DNA from 2 places in the Planococcus chinensis genome. Region 2 is predicted to be linked to the other one. Evidence: riboswitches for the same ligand, from Rfam matches in the RefSeq annotation. Region 2 holds a riboswitch; the other holds the start of a gene.

Region 1 (9,958 bases), on a different contig from region 2:
CGAAGTCTTCAATCCGGCGACCGGCGAAATCGTAGCCCAAGTATCCAAAGGAAGAGCGGAAGATATCAACAAAGCTGTCGAAGCTGCCCATGCCGCTTTTGAACAAGAGGGCTGGCGCGATATGCCGCCGGCACAGCGCGCAGAGGTCCTGCATAAGATTGCAGATGCCATTGCAGCGAATAAAACCGAATTGATCTATTTGGAATCCCTTACGTCAGGCGGAACAGTCCGCCGCGTCGCCGGGAACGACATCATGATGATCATCGACTTGTTCCAGCAGATGGCGAACTTCGTCAAAGCCTATCCTTTTTCCGAGACATTGCCGAATCCTTTGTTCCCCGGGCCCGCCCACAATTTTGTCTGGCGCGAACCGATTGGCGTATGCGCCGCAATCGCCCCTTGGAATATGCCTTTATTGATCGCTTCCTGGAAAATCGCGCCTGCTCTGGCGACAGGCAACACGCTGGTTTTAAAACCGGCCAGCCATACGCCTGTATCCACACTGCGCCTGGCGGAAATCATTTCCGAAGTCGTGCCTCCGGGTGTCATCAATGTGGTGGCGGGATCAGGAGCTGAAATCGGCGAGACGCTTGTGCGCCATCCGAAAGTCGGGAAAGTGGCATTCACCGGCTCGACCGAAGTCGGCCGGGGCATCATGAAACAGGCTGCAGATACGATCAAGAACATTACACTCGAACTTGGCGGCAAGTCACCGAATATCCTCCTGGAAGATGCGGATCTCGAAATTGCATTGCCGGGGACCCTTTTCGGCGTCTTCCTCCACTCAGGTCAGTTGTGCGAGTCAGGCACCCGGCTGTTTGTGCCTAGCTCCATTTACGATACAGTCATCGAAGAATTGAAAGCGCTTTCTAAAACATTGGCGATCGGCAATCCGCTGGATGAAAATACCGGCGTCGGACCCGTTATTTCCCAGCGGCAAAAAGAGACCGTGCTTGAATATATCGAGAGCGGTATCAGCGAAGGGGCCCGTCTGGTCTGCGGCGGGAAAGAAGCTGTCGTGGAAGGATTGGAAAACGGCTATTTCATCGAGCCGACAATCTTTGCGGATGTCACCAATGACATGAAAATAGCGCGGGAAGAAATTTTCGGCCCCGTGCTATCCGTCATCCGCTATGACCACATCGATGAAGCGATCGCCATGGCTAATGATACGATTTACGGGCTAGCGGGCGGCGTTTGGACCCGAGATGTCAACAAAGCCTATGAAGTCGCACGGAAAATCAAAGCTGGTGTCATCTGGATCAACGATTGGCATATGCTCCGCAACGATGCACCGTTCGGCGGCTACAAGCAAAGCGGGATCGGCCGCGAGATGGGCAAATATTCGCTTGATGCCTATACACAATTGAAACATGTCCATACATCGATGGTGCCTGAACTTGAACGGCGCGTCGCTTACGGGCTGCTGTTCACAGAACCCGGAAAATCGGAATGACCCAATCTGACAAAAGAGGTGAACGACTGTGATTACTACGTATTCAAATTTCGCTTTGACCACTTCGATCCACAGCGGCTCCAATACGCGCGCGATGATTCCAGCCCTGTTTCAGGGGCTAGGCGCCAAACGGGTCGTGCTGTTCAGTGACAAAGGCCTGCTGGATGCGGGCATCGTCGACAAAGTCGCGGATATTTTCCGTCTGGCCCATAATGGTATGGGACCGGAACTGGTCGGCATCTTTACCGATATCCAACAGGATGCCGGCAGCGAATCGGTGAACAATGCCATCCGATATGCGCGCGAAATGGCGGCCGATTCCCTCTTCGCACTTGGCGGAGGAAGCGTACTCGACACGGTTAAAGGCGTCAAGTTCGCCCTTCACCACGGTTTGGCGGATATTAAACAGGCCATACCCGGCGGGCTCGCTTACTACAGCTGGCCGGAAGCGCAATTCATTCCGATCCCTCATATCGCGGTGCCAACCACTGCTGGAACCGGTTCGGAAGTGTCGCCGATCGCCGTCATCTATAATGAAGAAAAGCACGTCAAAACGAACATCATCCATCCGTTCATTGCGGCGAACATAGCCGTTCTCGATCCTGATTTGACGACCGGGCTGCCTCCGTTCATCACGGCTTTCACCGGATTCGATGCGTTGACGCATGCCATCGAAGCATTGGCTTCGCCTACAGCCACCGGTTTCACGGATGCATTCGCGCTGCAGACGATCCGGATGTTCGAAAAGAACATTTCCGAAGCCGTTCACAACGGCCAAAACGTAAAAGCACGCATGGAAATGCTGCTGGCCAGTACGATGGGCATCACGGCGTTCAGTTTCGCCTTGAACGCCATCCCTGTCCACAACCTGGCCCATGCCTACGGGGCCTTATTCCGCATACCGCATGGCCTCGCTAATGCTGTGTTCCTGCCGCACGTCATCGAATTGGTGCAGGACCTGTATTTGCCAAAGATCGAAGCGCTGGCTCAAGCGTTGAACCTGGATACGCGTGATAAAACGCCACAGACTTTGCTGATGGACACTGTCGCCAAAATCCGGTCACTCCAAGCAGATGTCGGGCTGCCGAGCGATTTCGCTTCCTATGACATTCCGGAAGATTCACTGGAGATGACGATTGCCGCTGTCCAAAGTGATCCAGCCGCCATGAACTTCCCGTTGCCGGCACCGCTGATCGAAGCCATCGCGCATCGCGTGTCCACCATCAAATCACCGCAGGAAACATAAAAAAGACGGCCAGCATTTCGCTGGCCGTCTTACTTTTTTATTAAGCTTGGTTCTTGAAGATGCCTGACTGTTCTCTAAGAGCTTCCACTTTATCAGTGCGCTCCCAAGGAAGGTCGACATCCGTGCGGCCGAAGTGGCCGTAAGCTGCTGTCTGTTTGTAGATCGGGCGGCGAAGATCAAGCATCTTGATGATGCCGGCCGGGCGCAAATCAAAGTTTGCACGGACAAGATCGATCAATTCCTCTTCGCTGACTTTTCCGGTTCCGAACGTATCAAACGCCAACGATACCGGATGAGCCACGCCGATTGCGTAAGCCAATTGCACTTCACAACGGTCAGCAAGTCCTGCTGCCACGATGTTCTTCGCTACGTAGCGGGCTGCATAAGCTGCTGAACGGTCGACTTTCGTCGCGTCCTTGCCGGAGAATGCTCCGCCGCCGTGGCGTGCATAGCCGCCGTACGTATCTACGATGATTTTGCGTCCTGTAAGTCCCGCATCTCCTTGTGGTCCGCCGATAACAAAACGGCCAGTCGGGTTGATGAAGTATTTTGTTTCTTCGTCCATCAATTCTGCAGGAACCACTTCATTGATGACAAATTCCTTGATGTTGCGCTGGATCTGCTCAAGCGTCACTTCCGGATGGTGCTGAGTCGAGATGACAATCGTATCCACACGAAGCGGCTTGTTGTTCTCATCGTACTCGATCGTTACTTGTGTTTTGCCATCCGGGCGCAAGTATGGAAGGATTTCTTCTTTGCGCACTTCAGCCAAGCGGCGAGCCAATTTATGTGCCAATGAAATCGGAAGCGGCATCAATTCTTCGGTTTCGTTTGTAGCGAAACCGAACATCAATCCTTGGTCTCCTGCTCCGATATCATCCAATTCTTTATCTGTCATTTGCCCTTCACGCGATTCAAGCGCTACGTTGACACCTGCAGCGATATCCGGCGATTGCTCGTCGATGGCTGTCAGGACTGCACTTGTTTCAGAGTCAAAGCCGTATTTAGCGCGTGTATAGCCGATTTCACGGACCGTTTCACGCACGACTTTCGGGATATCTACATACGTAGTAGTCGTGATTTCGCCTGCCACGAGGACAAGGCCTGTTGTTACAGTTGTTTCGCACGCTACACGTGCATTTGGATCTTCTGTTAGGATGGCATCCAAAATAGCATCTGAGATTTGGTCACAGATTTTATCCGGATGTCCTTCTGTTACTGATTCTGATGTGAATAATCGACGGTTTTTCAAAATGTGTTTCCTCCTTATATCCTGCGAGATTGCTCTCGAAATTGATACGGTACTCGTTTCCCATGTCAAGTCCGTTCCGTGAGGATTGAACTTCAAGCCGTTGTGGCCTTTGTACACGAGGATTAAGGGCAATTTCATAAAAAAATCCCATCCAGCATCTGCATGTGGAAAGGAGAAATCATCATAAGCACCTTTCACTCTTATCGTCCAAGGTTGAGACCTTGCTTCAGGTTTGGCACCTTCTCTGCATGCAGCAGCAGGTTGCCGGGTTTCATAGGGCCTGTCCCCTCCACCAGCTCGGAATAAGAGTATCCGTTCAATGTTCCATCTTACGGAAAGTATAAAGTGATGTCAACGATTTTAAACGAATAAAAACAGGTTCTTCTATTAAATGAACCTGTTCGCACCCAACAAGGGGAAAATATGTTACTTTTTCGTGTCAACAGGGTATTAGTATAGACTAATGACCATAATGTGTTATACTAATTTACGAAATATACAACCTCCCCATCTTTATGGGAATAACCGAAAAGGAAGGTACATATAAATGAATCCAGTGAACTTCGCAAACAACCTAAAGGATCTTTTAAATGGCCAAAACGTCCGTGTCCAATTATCCGTCCCACAATTAATCGAGGCGGCAACATCCCGCGGAGAAGCTGTATTGACTAAAGACGGAGCGGTGAAAGCCGAGACCGGGAAATACACCGGCCGTTCGCCTAAAGATAAGTATATAGTAGAAGAGCCGATTTCTAAAGACAAAATCGACTGGGGTTCAGTAAACCGCCCGATTTCTTCTGAAGTCTTCGAAAACCTTTATGCTAAAGTGATCGATCATTTGAAGCAAAAAGATGAACTATACGTATTCAAAGGCTATGCAGGGGCTGACCCTGAATCCCGTTTGGGCATCCAGACGATCAACGAATACGCTTGGCATAACCTTTTCGCCCACCAATTGTTCATCCGTCCGACCAAAGAGGAATTGGCGAGCCACGAATCGCAATTCACGGTCGTATACGCTCCGACGTTCCATGCGGACCCGGCAGTTGACGGTACTGACTCAGAAACTTTCATCATCGTTTCGATGGAGAAAAAGATCATTTTGATCGGCGGAACAGAGTATGCTGGCGAAATGAAAAAATCCATTTTCTCGATCATGAACTACCTGCTTCCTGAACAAGGCATCCTTCCTATGCACTGTTCAGCGAACGTTGGCGAAGAAGGCGATGTCGCATTGTTCTTCGGCTTGTCGGGAACAGGCAAAACGACTCTATCCGCAGATGAAGACCGCAAGCTGATCGGCGACGATGAGCACGGCTGGTCGGATAACGGCGTCTTCAATATCGAAGGCGGCTGCTATGCAAAAACCATCAACCTGACTCGTGAAAACGAACCGCAAATCTATGACGCCATCACATTCGGCGCCGTGCTTGAAAACGTGGTAGTGGATGAGGAGACGCGCATGCCGGATTATGCAGATGGTTCATTGACGGAAAACACGCGTGCAGCATACCCGATCCATGCAATCAAGAATATCGTCTACCCTTCTGTTGCAGGACATCCGAAAACGATCGTCTTCCTGACAGCTGATGCATTCGGCGTATTGCCTCCAATCAGCAAATTGACAAAAGAACAGGCAATGTACCACTTCCTGAGCGGCTATACTTCGAAGCTTGCCGGAACTGAGCGCGGCGTCACTTCACCTGAAGCGACTTTCTCAACATGCTTCGGATCGCCGTTCCTTCCATTGCATGCGACAGTTTACGCTGAGATGCTTGGAGAGAAAATCGATGAGCATGACGTAGATGTCTTCCTCGTCAACACTGGCTGGACAGGCGGCGAATACGGCGTCGGAAGCCGCATGAAACTGTCTTACACACGCACAATGGTCCGTGCAGCGATCAAAGGAGAACTCCACAACATCGAAACTGAACAGGAAGCTGTCTTCGGCCTTCAAATGCCGAAAGAAGTACCTGGTGTGCCGACTGAAGTCTTGAACCCGCGCAATGCATGGGCTGACAAAGCAGCATACGACCAAAAAGCTAAAGAGCTTGCAGAGAAATTCCAGGAAAACTTCAAGAAATTCGGTACTGTCTCCACTGACATAAGTGTCCAAGGCGGACCGGTCCAGAAATAATACAAAAAAGCTATCCTCCGGGATAGCTTTTTTTATTGGTGCCAACTCAGACAAATCGCTGTCGTTGCTCGATTCTTTAAGATTTTATCGATCCTTTTCCATCTTTTTATCACTTATAAACCATGCTCCTGTCTCTGCATTGCACCTGCATCGCTGCGCTAGCTTCGGTGCATGAAAAACCGTCGCTGCGCTAGCTTCGAGACATGAAAGGGCGTTGCATCGCTTCGCTAGCTTCGTCGCAAAGACTTGACCTCGCAAGCATCGGTCAATGTCTTTCCTGCCTTCTCATCCACTCCGCCAATGCGCGCGCTGTCTTGCGGTTTGCCGCAGGCGGGAAGAAATGCGTATACTCCGGAAAATACCAGGTTTCGTGTGCCTGTCCGTTCATCTTCAAAGCCTCTTCAAGCAGATAGGCTTGCCCTGGTGAGACATTCTCGTCCTTCAAGCCATGGATGATCAGAAACGGCGCATCCGTTTCATTAAGCCGCAGCAATGGATTCCGCTCCTCATAAGCTGTAAGTGCCGTATTCGGCGTGCCGCCATACAGGCGCTTCATCATCCGCCGCATATCCGGCCGCTCTTTATACGTCAGCACGGTATCTGTCACCCCTGCCCACGTGACCACAGAGGTGATGTCATCCCGCAGGACGGCTGTCCATAAGGCCATGATGCCGCCGCGCGAGAAGGCCAGCACATGGATGCTTCCATTGCAGAATTGTTTCAGCACATCGACGCCGTAAACTGCGTCCCATCTGTCCGCACCGGCGAATTCATCCCGCCCTTCCCCGCCGCGGTTGCCGCGGTAATACGGCGCGAAGATGATAAATCCTTGCGATGCAAACTGGGCGATACGGGCCGGGCGGACCATGCCGATCGACTGGATGCCGCCGCGCAGATACAGAATGCCGCTGTAGTTTCCCTGCTTTTTCGGTTCCGCCAACAAGCCCTTCACTTTCAAGCCGTCTGACCAATAGACGATTTCTGATAGCCGCACGTGCGGGTTCGGGGAAGGATAGATTTTCTTTGACTCAATCGTGCCATTTTCCAAGCTGCTCCACCTTCTTTATGATTTCTTTCATACCTTCATCTTTCATTAAAAAGCTGAAGTTTTCACCTAGCTCCAGCCGTCCTGCCAGTACAAGCCCGTCCGTCTCCATCTGCTCGACCCGTTCCACCCGCTCGATGTCACCGAGGAAGACGGTCTTGCAGAACGGCGGCTCCGCGCTCACCTCGTATTCAGCGAACCAAGCCAATCCGGATACGACTGCTCCAGTTTCTTCATATACTTCCCTTACTGCCGCCTCCGTTAAACTTTCGCCCGGTTCCTGTTTGCCACCTGGAAATTCCAAGCCCCGCTCCTTGTGCTTGGTCAGCACCCATTGCCCCTGGTATTTCGCAATGACCAGCACATGCCTGCTCGGTATGCCGAATGCTCCCGGCTCAAACGAAAGCTGGCATTCGACACCATTCAAATCTATGTATCTCATCGAGTTCACCCCTAGTATCAAAAAAAGCGTACACTGAGTGGTCAGCGTACGCTCCAGTATGTCCATTTTACTTCTTTTCGCCAAGAAATGCAGACAACATCCACGAATGTTTCTCCAAATTCTGATGGATGGCGTTCAGAAGATCTTCTGTCATGTCATCGCCGTCTTCAGCCGCAAGTTCCATGCCTTTTTTCAAGGATTTCATGATCTTGTCATAATCCGTCACGACGGTATCCACCATTTCTTCTGCGCTTTCCTTGCTCGTCGCCTCTTTGACTACCGACAGCTCGAGCTGCTCTTTCATCGTCGCCACCGGCTTGCCGCCAAGTGCGAGTAGCCGCTCCGCGAGTTCGTCCATATGCTGGGTCGCTTCGTTATACAACTCCTCGAATTTGACATGGAGCGTAAAGAATGACGGCCCTTTCACATACCAATGGAAATTATGTAATTTCGTATAAACGACCGACCAAGTTGCAACTTGTACATTCAATTCCTTGTTCAATTCTGCTGACATTCAAAACCACTCTCCTAATTTATTAGTAAGCTCTTATGCTTTATTTATACCTCTCCGGCTCTTACAATAAACATAACGACATTTCCAGCGAAAGAAGATGACCCCATTTGAAAACCTTATTGCTGAAGATTTTCCGCTTTTACCAGCGGTTCATCTCCCCTTTGTCCCCTCCGAGTTGCCGGTTTTACCCGACATGTTCTCATTACGGGATCGAGGCGGTTGAGAAGCACGGAGCACTTAAAGGCGGCTATCTGGCCGTCCGGCGGATTTTGAGCTGCCACCCGTTCAATAAAGGCGGAATCGATTTTGTACCTGAAGAATGGCCACCAAAAAAATAATTTGGTGGTTTTTCTTGTGTTTTGAAACGTTATCCTGTAATATTCTTTGAGTACACAAAACGTAATCGTTACTATTTGGAGGTTAATCAATGAAAAAGCTTATAGCAATTTTATCTTCTGCTTTACTGCTGGCTGCTTGCGGCGAGCCGGCAATCGACAACGGGGCCCAAACGGAACCTGTCGATGAGTCGAAACTTCAGGTTTACACGACCGTCTATCCCCTCACGTATTTCACGGAACGGATCGGCGGCGAACACGTGCAAGTCCAGTCGATCTATCCGGCTGGCGCGAATGAACATACCTTCGAACCAACTCAACAGGATATGATTAAGTTGGCGGAAGCGGATCTTATGTTTTATGTCGGCCTCGGACTTGAAGGCTTTATCGACAAAGCGGGAGACACGTTGAAAGATGAAAAGGTGGAATTTGTTGCAGCGGCTGACGCCATTTCCGACGAAGAACTGGAAGCGGCCGGCGAGCCGCATGAGGAAGATGCACATGAAGAGGAAACACACGAGGACGAAGCCCATGAAGAGGAAACTCACGCAGAAGAAGCTGCTGAGGAAGAAGGGCACGAAGGGCATGACCACGGAACGGTCGACCCCCATGTCTGGATGTCTCCTGTGCTCAGCCAGAAGCTTGCTGAATCGATCAAGAATAATCTCGCTGAAGCAGATCCGGAAAACTCCGAAGCCTACGAGAGCAATTATGCCAAGCTGATCATCGAGCTTGAGGAACTGGACCGGTCGTTCGATGAATTGTCCGAACGCGTCGACAATAAAACCTTCTTTGTCTCGCATTCGGCTTTCGGCTATATTGCAGAGCCCTACGGCTTTGAGCAAGTCGCCGTAGCTGGCCTGAACAGCCAGGACGAGCCTTCTCAGAAGGAGCTCGCAGAAATTGTCGACTTGGCCAAGGAAAAGGAAATTCAATACATTGTCTTCGAACAAAATGTTTCTTCCAACCTGACCGAAGTCATCCAGAATGAAGTCGGTGCAGAAGCGATCCAAATGCATAATCTAGGCGTACTGACACAGGAGAACATCGACAATGAAGAAACCTATTTCACCCTGATGGAAAAGAACTTGCAAGTACTTGAAACAGTATTGAAATAAGGAATGCGCGCCGGAATCCCCTTCCGGCGCGCATTTTTCATTCCGTCAATTTTATTAGCTTTTTCGTCAGCCAGTCCTGCCATTCAGGCGCTAAGGCATGTGCTTCGAGCACCCGCCGGATGGCTTCGGCATTCCGGGATTGATGAAAATTCACATCATTGGCATACAGCACGGATACTTCTCCTTTTCCGCGCTCGACAAGCCGAATCTCCGAATCCCTCCGGATCGCCCCTTCTTCGATGACACGGCACATATAGCCGGTAAAGCCGGTTTTCACCATTGCTTTCATCAAAGGCGCCATATCCATCCGCCGGTCGATGGTGTTGCATGGGACACGTCCCTGCGTCACTTGGATCACCGCTTCCCCTACCTGAAAAACATCGCCAATAAAAACATCTTTTTCGAGCATCTGT
Region 2 (9,958 bases):
CATATCCATCCGTGTGCAGTCAGGGCACCAGCCAGCTTGGAATTTCACGATGACAGGCTGTGTTCCTGCAATCACTTCATTGAATTGTTCAGTTGTGTTGATCGGTTTCATAAAATCTCCTCCTAATCGCTTCTACAACAGTGTACCTTGTGTTTCGCTTTTCGAAAAGAATTTTTGCTTATCGCCGCTGAAGTTTTGTTTTAGCGAAAAGTGAAGCAGTTTAATGGGGATTGGCAAAGGAAGTTTGGGAGCCGGTTCTGAGCTGCTAAAAATTTAAGGATTAAATATTGCGAAAACAACGAAAATAATTTACACTAAAGAGCATAGAGAACGTTCTATTTTTTTTAACCAAAAAATGAATGAGGATTCATTCAAAAACACTAGGAGGGTTTTCGAGTGGCATACCAAATCAAAAAAGCGGCTGTCATCGGTTCAGGCGTCATGGGATCGGGCATAGCGGCACACCTTGCAAATATCGGAATTCCAGTCGTGCTTCTGGACATCGTTCCGCGCGAACTGACAAAAGAAGAAGAGGCCAAAGGACTGACTTTGGACAATAAAGGCGTACGCAATCGGATCGCATCGACTGCGGTGCAGAAATTGCTGAAACAGAAGCCTGCTCCGCTTGCAGCGAAGAAGAATTTGCAGCTGATTACTCCGGGCAACTTGGAGGACGATCTGGACCGCTTGAAAGATGTGGACTGGATCATCGAAGTCATTGTCGAGAACCTGGAAGTGAAAAAATCGCTTTACGAAAAATTGGATGCAGTCAGAAAGCCGGGAACGATTATTACATCGAACACGTCGGGCATCAGCATCAATGCCATGGCGGAAGGGCGTTCAGAGGATTTCGGGAAGCATTTCCTTGGCACCCATTTCTTCAATCCGCCGCGCTACTTGAAACTGCTTGAAGTGATTCCGGCGAACACGACTTCCCCGGAAGTGCTTGAATTTATGACCCGCTTCGGCGAAGACCGTCTAGGAAAAGGCGTCGTCATTGCAAAAGATACGCCGAACTTCATCGCAAACCGGATCGGCACATACGGGCTGCTGGTGGCGCTGCGTGAAATGCAAAGCCGCGGCTATTCGATCGGCGAAGTGGATTCCGTCACCGGCCCATTGATCGGACGTCCGAAATCCGCGACATTCCGCACATTGGATGTGGTCGGGCTTGATACGTTCATGCACGTTGCGAAAAACGTCTACGACCAGACAACAGGCGAAGAGCAGAAAGTGTTTGAAGCACCGGCCTTCATGACCAAGATGGTCGAAAACGGCTGGATCGGCGCCAAATCCGGGCAAGGCTTCTTCCTGAAAAAAGACAAAGAGATCCTGGAACTGGACCCAGAAACAATGGAATACCGGACAGCCGGAAAATTGAAAACGCCTTCACAGGAAATGGCGAAACAGCAAAAAGGGCTATCCGCGAAAATGAAGACCTTGGTCTATGCGAATGACCGCACAGGCGAATTGCTGTGGAACCTCTTCAAACCGACCTTGCTTTATTCGGCACAATTGCACGGCGAAATCGCCGATGACATCGTGGCGATCGACAACGCCATGAAGTGGGGCTTCGGCTGGGAACAGGGGCCGTTCGAGACGTGGGATGCAATCGGCGTCCGCGAATCGGTTGAAAAAATGAAGCAAGAAGGACATGAAATTCCGGCATTCGTTCAAAACCTGCTCGACAGCGGCAACGAAAGCTTCTATAAAGAAGAAAACGGCGATCTCTATTTCTTCAATGGCGCAGACTACACACCGGTCCCGGTCAATGAAAAAGTGATCGACTTGAAGCGCTATAAGAAAAAGCATGGCGTCCTGAAGTCGAATTCCGGTGCCAGCTTGATCGATCTCGGCGACGGCATCTTATTGCTCGAGTTCCATTCACGCTCAAATGCCATCGGCTTGGATATCATGCAAATGATCAATTACGCGGTAGACGAAGTGGAGAAAAACTACAAAGGGCTTGTCATCGGCAACCAGGGCAAGAACTTCTGCGTCGGAGCGAACCTCGGCATGATCCTGATGGAAGCGCAGGACGACAATATCTTTGAACTCGATTTCACCATCAAGACGTTCCAGAACGCATTGATGAAAATCAAATACAGCTCCAAGCCGGTCGTTGTGGCGCCATTCGGCATGACACTCGGCGGAGGCGCGGAAGTGGCGCTGCATGCAGCACATATCCAGGCGTCGATGGAGACTTATATGGGCTTGGTGGAAGCGGGCGTCGGGCTGATCCCGGGCGGCGGCGGAAACAAGGAATTGTATATCAAACACTTGAAAGGCCTGCCGCATGGCGTCACGTTCGATTACCAGAACGTCGCAAGCAATGTCTTCGAAATGATCGCCATGGCGAAAGTTTCGACTTCGGCAGAAGAAGCGCGTGAAAACAACTTCCTGAACTTCACAGACGGCATCAGCGTCAACAGCGATCACTTGATCTACGACGCGAAGCAAGCGGCCTTGAATCTTTTCGAAAACGGCTACCAGGCTCCCGTACGTGATAAAGTGCCGGTTACAGGGGAACCGGGATATGCCACGCTGCTTCTTGGAGCAGAAGGCATGCTGATTTCGGGCTATATTTCGGAATACGATTTGAAGATTGCGAAAAAGCTTGCATTCGTCCTATCCGGCGGCAAACTTCCGTACGGCACGTTGGTGGATGAACAATACCTGCTTGATTTAGAGCGCGAGGCATTCTTGAGCCTGGTCGCGAAACCGAAAACCCAACAGCGGATGCAGCATATGCTGGTCAAAGGAAAACCGCTCCGCAACTAAGGGCGAGACATTAAAGGAGGAAACAACATGCGCGAAGCAGTAATTGTGGCCGGCGCCCGTACACCGGTCGGAAAAGCGAAAAAAGGTTCTCTTGCAACTGTGCGCCCGGATGATTTCGGGGCACTGGTTGTACGGGAAGCATTAAACCGGGCAGGATATGACGGCCCGATAGATGATTTGATTATGGGATGCGCCATGCCGGAAGCGGAGCAGGGCATGAACATCGCCCGCAATATCGGGGCGCTTGCAGGACTCCCGGATACAACACCGGCGGTTACAGTCAACCGGTTCTGTTCATCCGGCCTTCAATCGATTGCCTATGCAGCGGAAAAGATCATGGTCGGTTCAGCCGAAGCGGTCATCGCCGGAGGCGTCGAATCGATGAGCATGGTGCCGATGATGGGCAATGTCATCCGCCCGAACGCGAAACTGGCAGAAACAGCTCCCCAGTATTATATGAGCATGGGGCATACCGCTGAACAAGTGGCGACACAATATGGCGTCAGCCGGGAAGACCAGGATGCATTCGCCGTCCGTTCGCACGAACGGGCAGCAGCTGCAATCGCAGCCGGAAAATTCGACGAAGAAGTCGTTCCGGTCGAAGTGACTAAGCGCTTTGTCGACGAAAACAATAAGTACCAGGAAAAAACCTTCATGTTCGAAATGGATGAGGGCGTGCGCCACGGCACGAGCATCCAGACATTGAATAAATTGCGCGCGGCATTTTCTGCACGCGGTTCAGTAACGGCGGGGAATTCCTCGCAAACATCGGACGGCGCAGGCGCGTTGTTGGTCATGGACCGGGAGAAAGCGGAAGCACTCGGCTTGAAGCCGATTGCGAAATTCCGTTCATTTGCAACAGGCGGCGTGCCGCCGGAAGTCATGGGAATCGGCCCGATCGTAGCCATTCCGAAAGCATTGAAAATCGCAGGCCTTTCGATTGAAGACATCGATGTTTGGGAACTGAACGAAGCTTTCGCTTCCCAGTCGCTCGCAGTTGTCCGCAACTTGGGCATCGATATCGACAAAGTGAACTTCAACGGCGGCGCCATTGCACTTGGCCACCCGCTCGGCGCAACAGGTTCGATCCTGACCATCCGCATGATGAGCGAATTGAAGCGCCAAGGCAAACAGTTCGGCGTCGTGACCATGTGCATCGGCGGCGGAATGGGCGCAGCCGGCGTCTTTGAAATGCTGTAATAGCTTATACTTTTTTCACATGAATCTTAGATGAATGAGTGGAAGGCGGCGACTCCTGCGGGGCAAGCGTGAGTCCTGAGACCCCGGAGGGAGCGAAGCGACTGAGGAGGCTCAGGCCACGCCCCGCGGAAAGCGTCCGCCTGGAGCGATTTCATCTCTATAGAAACAATAACTAGGAGGAATTCACAATGGCAGAAGAAAAAACATTGATCAAAGGCGGCAGTTTCCTAATTGAAGAAGCGGACCTTTCACGGGTTTTCACACCGGAAGATTTCACAGAAGAGCATAAGATGATTGCGAAAACGACGGAAGACTACGTGAACACAGAAGTCATGCCAGTCGTCGAGAACTTGGAAAACCATGAATTTGAACATTCCGTCCGTTTGTTGAAATCGGCTGGAGACCTGGGTCTTTTAGGCGCAGATGTGCCGGAACAATACGGCGGCCTTGGGCTTGATAAAATCGCCTCTGCTTTGATTGCTGAAAAGATGTCGAAAGCAGGCGGCTTCGGAATTACGCACGGCGCACACGTTGGAATCGGTTCATTGCCGATCGTGCTTTTTGGAAACGAAGACCAGAAACAGAAATACCTTCCGCGCCTAGCGACAGGTGATATGATTGCAGCATACGCGTTGACTGAGCCGAGCTCAGGATCCGATGCACTTGGTGCGAAAACAACTGCCCGTTTGAACGAAGCCGGAACGCATTACGTCTTGAACGGCGAAAAACAATGGATCACGAATGCCGGCTTTGCGGATGTCTTCGTTGTCTACGCGAAAATCGACGGGGAAAAATTCTCGGCATTCATCGTAGAGCGCGCGTACGACGGCGTTTCGGTCGGACCGGAAGAAAAGAAAATGGGAATCAAATCTTCTTCTACCCGTACATTGATCCTTCAGGATGCGCAAGTGCCTGTTGAGAACTTGTTGGGAGAAGCAGGGCGCGGACACGTCATCGCGTTCAACATCTTGAACATCGGCCGCTACAAATTGGGCGTAGGCACAATCGGCGGAGCAAAATATGCGATGGAATTGACCATCCCTTACACAAACCAGCGCCAGCAGTTCAAGACGCCGATTTCATCTTTCAACTTGACGCGCGAAAAATTGGCCACAATGGCTTCGCAATTGTATGCCCTTGAAAGTTCTGTTTACCGCACAGTCGGCTTGTTCGAAGACCGCATGAGCGGCTTTACGGATGAGCAGCACGCAGACGGCAAACTGGTGGCTGATTCGATCGCTGAATTTGCAGTGGAATGCTCCATGAACAAATTCTTCGGAACAGAGACGCTTGATTATATCGTTGATGAAGGCGTTCAATTGCACGGCGGCTATGGCTTTATGGCTGAATATGAAATCGAGAAAGCGTACCGCGATTCACGCATCAACCGGATCTTTGAAGGAACGAATGAAATCAACCGCCTGCTGGTGCCGGGCACTTTGATCCGCAAAGCGATGAAAGGCGAACTGCCATTGTTCGAGCATGCCCAAAAACTCCAGGAAGAGCTGTTGATGATGATGCCGGAAGAAATCGGCACAGAAGCATTGGCCCAGGAGAAATACTTGGTGCGCAACGCGAAGAAAATCGCGCTTTTGGCGGCTGGCCTAGCGGCACAGACCTACGGAGCGAAGCTTGAGCAGGAGCAGGAAGTGCTTGTGAACATCGCGGACATCGTCAGCAACGTCTTTGCAATGGAATCAGCAGTTTTGCGCACCGAAAAAGCGATCGCGGCTTCTGGCGAAGAAAAAGCGAAACAGAAACTCCTTTACACGCAGATCTATTGCCAGGAAGCATTCGACAAAATCGAAAAAGACGCAAAAGAAACGTTGCTTGCAGCTATCGAAGGCGACAACCAGCGCATGATGCTTTCTGCATTGCGTAAATTGACGCGCTCGACGCCTTACAACGTCATTGCGAAAAAACGCGAAGCGGCCGTTAAATTGATCGAAGTTGAAAAATACGTCGTGTAAGAATTTTTGAAAACGCAGCTCAGGCTGCGTTTTTTCTTTTGTTCAATTTCTATGGCAGATGGAGAGTAGTAAGGCATGAACAGGCATTTTCGGTCGTATGCTCATTGAAGTACGGAATGCGCTCATAGAATCTGTAAAAGCGCTCATAGGATTCCGAAAGCCGCTCATAAACCCTCGAGAACCGCTCTTAGAGAATGAAACGTTCAACTTTTTATAGAATTAGTAAATCATCCAGCTTAATGATTACAGGCACACCGCAAATGGACACTTTTCTCCATTCGACCGGCTAGATGAATTTTGGTAAGCTTGAGGAAAAGGGGGTTTTATTGTGATTACGTATTATGCTTATCCAAAATGCACCACGTGCCGCAACGGAAAGAAATGGCTTGATGAAAACGGTGCCGATTATCGGGAGATCAATATTGCCGAAGCGCCGCCTTCTAAGGAAGAGCTCCGCAAAATCTACAAAGCCAGCGGCATCGAACTGAAGAAGTTTTTCAATACGAGCGGCATCAAGTACCGCGAGCTTGGGCTGAAGGAAAAATTGCCGGAAATGGGCGAGGACGAACAGCTGGAATTGCTTGCTGGCGACGGGATGCTCATCAAGCGGCCGCTTGCATGGGACGGGGAGAAAACGACGCTTGGCTTTAAGGAAGACGTCTATGAAAATACCTGGAAGTAGCGCCATACATTTCTTGTGTTTCCCAAATGTTTATGTCAAACTAAAGGGGAGCAAACTACATAATTTGGAGGGTTTTCGATGAGCACACCACAAGAACTTCGTTATTCAAAAGAGCATGAATGGGTAAAAGTAGAAGGCGGTACAGCACGTATTGGCATTACTGATTTTGCACAAGCCGAATTGGGCGATATCGTTTTCGTTGAATTGCCGCAAGTTGGGGACGAACTGAAAAAAGACCAGCCTTTCGGAAGCGTTGAATCTGTAAAAACCGTATCGGAACTTTACGCGCCGATTAGCGGCAAAGTGGTTGAAGTGAACGCTGAGCTGGAAGACAGCCCTGAATTTGTCAACGAATCTCCTTACGAAAATGCGTGGATGGTGGTAATCGAATCTCCTAGCGAAGCTGAAGTAGGCGAGTTGATGACAGCTGAGCAATATAAAGAAATGATCAACGAGTAATCTCAAAGCGCCTCTTTTTGGCGCTTTTTTTATACAGATTTTCTTTCATACCGATCTAGTGAGGTGTTGGCTTATGGAAAAAGTAATCGTGGTGGAAGGGATCAGCGATAAGTCGCGGATCGCGCCGCTCATTGCAGAACCCGTGACGATTCTTTGCACAAATGGTACAGTAAGTGCATCGAGGCTTGAAGAACTGCTGCTGCCATATGAAGGCCTGGACATCATCATCCTGGTCGATGCGGACAAATCAGGAGAGAAATTGCGGAAATTGGTGAAGCGCGAATTTCCCGAAGCCCGGCACTTTTACATCAGCCCGAGCTTCAAGGAAGTGGCGGCCACGCCGATCCGCAACTTGATCGATGTTCTGATTTCAGCAAACGTTCAAGTCAATAAGTTATTAGCTGAGGGATGAAACAAAATGGAAGAATGGACACATAAAGAATGGCTGAAAGAAAAGAACACGAAAACGGTTGCCGCGTTTTATTTGTACACGCCGATGTGCGGCACATGCCAAGTTGCTTCGAAAATGCTGGATGTGGTCGAAGAGCTGTTGCCGGACATGCCGATGGGCAAGGCAAACTTGAATTTTGTGCAGGAAATAGCTGAACTCTATCAAGTGGAGAGCGTGCCATGCCTGCTCTTGACAAAGAACGGCGAGCTGGCTGAAAAGATCTACGCGTTCCAATCCGTGCCTTATTTATATGGAAAGTTAAAATCTGTTGACGTATAAAGTGAAGCGTGGTAAATTGAATTTCTGAAATCAATTAAATATCGTCAACTCTTATTAAGAGTGGTGGAGGGAAGTGCCCTATGAAGCCCGGCAACCGTCATGAAAATGAAATGGTGCCAAATCACACAAAGCAATAGCTTTGGAAGATGAGAGATCGGTTTACTTTTAAAGTTACCCTTCTGCTCAAATTTGCGCAGAAGGGTTTTTATTTTGAGGCGGGAGTGTTTAGGAATGATCGAATTAAAACAATTATCGAAAGTGTTCGATACCGGCAAAGGTTCATTGACCGCAGTGGACGGCGTGGACCTGTCGATCGGCGACGGCGAGATCTTCGGCATCATCGGCTATAGCGGCGCCGGGAAGAGTACATTGATCCGTTTGCTGAACGGGCTCGAAAAACCGACAAATGGTTCTGTTGTTATCAACGGGCAGGACATCACGAATATCAGCAGCGGTGAGCTGCGGAAAGCGCGCCAGAAAGTCAGCATGATTTTCCAGCATTTCAATTTGCTATGGTCGCGCACCGTCAAGGAGAACATCGAGTTCCCGCTTGAAATCGCCGGCGTTCCGAAAGAGAAGCGCGCAGCGCGCGTTCAGGAACTGGTGGAACTCGTCGGCCTCGGCGGACGGGAAAATGCTTACCCGTCCCAGTTGTCAGGGGGACAGAAGCAGCGCGTCGGCATTGCACGCGCACTTGCTAATGAGCCGGAAGTGCTGCTGTGCGACGAAGCGACGTCTGCACTCGATCCGCAGACGACGGACTCGATTCTGGACTTGCTGGTGGACATCAACAAGCGCTTGGGGCTTACGATTGTGCTGATTACACACGAAATGCATGTCATCCGGAAAATCTGCCATCGCGTCGCCGTCATGGAAGGCGGCCGGGTCGTAGAGATGGGCGATGTGCTCCGCGTCTTCCAGGCGCCAAAGGAAAACATCACCAAACGATTTGTGGCGCAAGTGACGGATACGGAAGATTCGCAAGAGACGATCAAGCACCTCCGCGAGTTGTATCCGGAAGGCGTGCTGGTAAAACTGGTCTTTGTCGGAGATCAGACAGAGCAGCCGATTTTGACCAAATTGATCCGGAAGCATCCGGTCGATATTAATATTGTGCAGGGCAATATCGCCCATACACAACGAGGAGCATACGGAACATTGATTTTGCAGATAAAAGGCTCTCAGCCGGAAGTTGCTGAGGCCATGGCATTCTTGAATGCGGAAGGCGTCCAGACGGAGGTGATGGCAAATGATTGAGTCATTATTCCCGAACGTCGATTGGCAGGATATGTGGGAAGCGACGCTGGAAACCTTGTATATGACGGCCATGTCGACGCTCTTTACATTCGCCATCGGCCTTGTGCTCGGAATCGTCCTGTTTTTGACCGCACCAAAACAATTATGGGCAAACAGCATCGTGAATTGGCTGACCGGCGCATTCGTCAATATTTTCCGGTCGATTCCGTTCATCATCCTGATCATCTTGCTGATCCCGCTTACGAAATTCATGATCGGAACCATCCGGGGGCCGAATGCGGCATTGCCGGCACTGATCATCGGCGCAGCACCTTTCTATGCACGCATGGTGCTGATCGCTTTGAAAGAAATCGACAAAGGCGTCATTGAAGCAGCGCGCTCGATGGGCGCAAGCACATGGACGATCATCCGCAAGGTGCTGCTGCCGGAGTCGAAGCCGGCGTTGATCTCCGGAATTACGGTGACGGCCATTGCATTGGTCGGCTATACCGCGATGGCGGGCATCATCGGAGCAGGCGGCCTTGGCACATTGGCTTTCCTAGATGGCTTCCAGCGCAGCCGCCAGGATGTTGTTCTGGTAGCGACCATCCTGATTTTGATCATCGTTTTTGCCATCCAGTTTGTCGGAGACCGTTTGACGGTGAAATCAGATAAACGTTGATCCAAGAATTCCATAATAAAAAACACCATAGAAAAGGGAGCGTACACACATGAAGAAACTTGTAACAGGAACATTATTGGCAGCATTGGCATTGGCAGGCTGCGGCGCAGAAGAATCCGGCAGCGGCGGATCCGGCGGGGAAGAGTCAAGCACATTGAAAGTGGGAGCGTCCAACGTACCGCATGCGGAGATTCTGGAGCAGGCCCAGCCTATCCTCG

The links. Region 2 has a riboswitch for S-adenosylmethionine ahead of ACFSDB_RS10695 (methionine ABC transporter ATP-binding protein). Riboswitches for the same ligand answer to the same signal wherever they lie in the genome.
Region 1: linked by a shared signal. The riboswitch ahead of metK (methionine adenosyltransferase) and the one ahead of ACFSDB_RS10695 (methionine ABC transporter ATP-binding protein) in region 2 are both predicted to bind S-adenosylmethionine.

What each region holds. Positions count from the first base shown of each region.
Region 1 covers NZ_JBHUFW010000011.1:12,853-22,810, reverse strand. The annotation lists gene ACFSDB_RS12735 (aldehyde dehydrogenase family protein) at 1-1,456, shown strand, start outside; gene ACFSDB_RS12730 (iron-containing alcohol dehydrogenase) at 1,485-2,702, shown strand; gene metK (methionine adenosyltransferase) at 2,743-3,957, opposite strand; SAM riboswitch class I at 4,152-4,263, opposite strand; gene pckA (phosphoenolpyruvate carboxykinase (ATP)) at 4,502-6,091, shown strand; gene ACFSDB_RS12715 (alpha/beta hydrolase family protein) at 6,357-7,139, opposite strand; gene ACFSDB_RS12710 (NUDIX domain-containing protein) at 7,120-7,578, opposite strand; gene ACFSDB_RS12705 (Dps family protein) at 7,646-8,092, opposite strand; gene yidD (membrane protein insertion efficiency factor YidD) at 8,200-8,430, shown strand; gene ACFSDB_RS12695 (metal ABC transporter solute-binding protein, Zn/Mn family) at 8,520-9,545, shown strand; gene ACFSDB_RS12690 (MOSC domain-containing protein) at 9,583-9,958, opposite strand, start outside.
Region 2 covers NZ_JBHUFW010000007.1:145,293-155,250, forward strand. The annotation lists gene ACFSDB_RS10655 (thioredoxin family protein) at 1-111, opposite strand, end outside; gene ACFSDB_RS10660 (3-hydroxyacyl-CoA dehydrogenase NAD-binding domain-containing protein) at 397-2,781, shown strand; gene ACFSDB_RS10665 (acetyl-CoA C-acetyltransferase) at 2,809-3,981, shown strand; gene ACFSDB_RS10670 (acyl-CoA dehydrogenase family protein) at 4,170-5,951, shown strand; gene ACFSDB_RS10675 (arsenate reductase family protein) at 6,277-6,633, shown strand; gene gcvH (glycine cleavage system protein GcvH) at 6,712-7,092, shown strand; gene ACFSDB_RS10685 (toprim domain-containing protein) at 7,166-7,504, shown strand; gene ACFSDB_RS10690 (thioredoxin family protein) at 7,511-7,822, shown strand; SAM riboswitch class I at 7,871-7,975, shown strand; gene ACFSDB_RS10695 (methionine ABC transporter ATP-binding protein) at 8,054-9,079, shown strand; gene ACFSDB_RS10700 (methionine ABC transporter permease) at 9,072-9,740, shown strand; gene ACFSDB_RS10705 (MetQ/NlpA family ABC transporter substrate-binding protein) at 9,790-9,958, shown strand, end outside.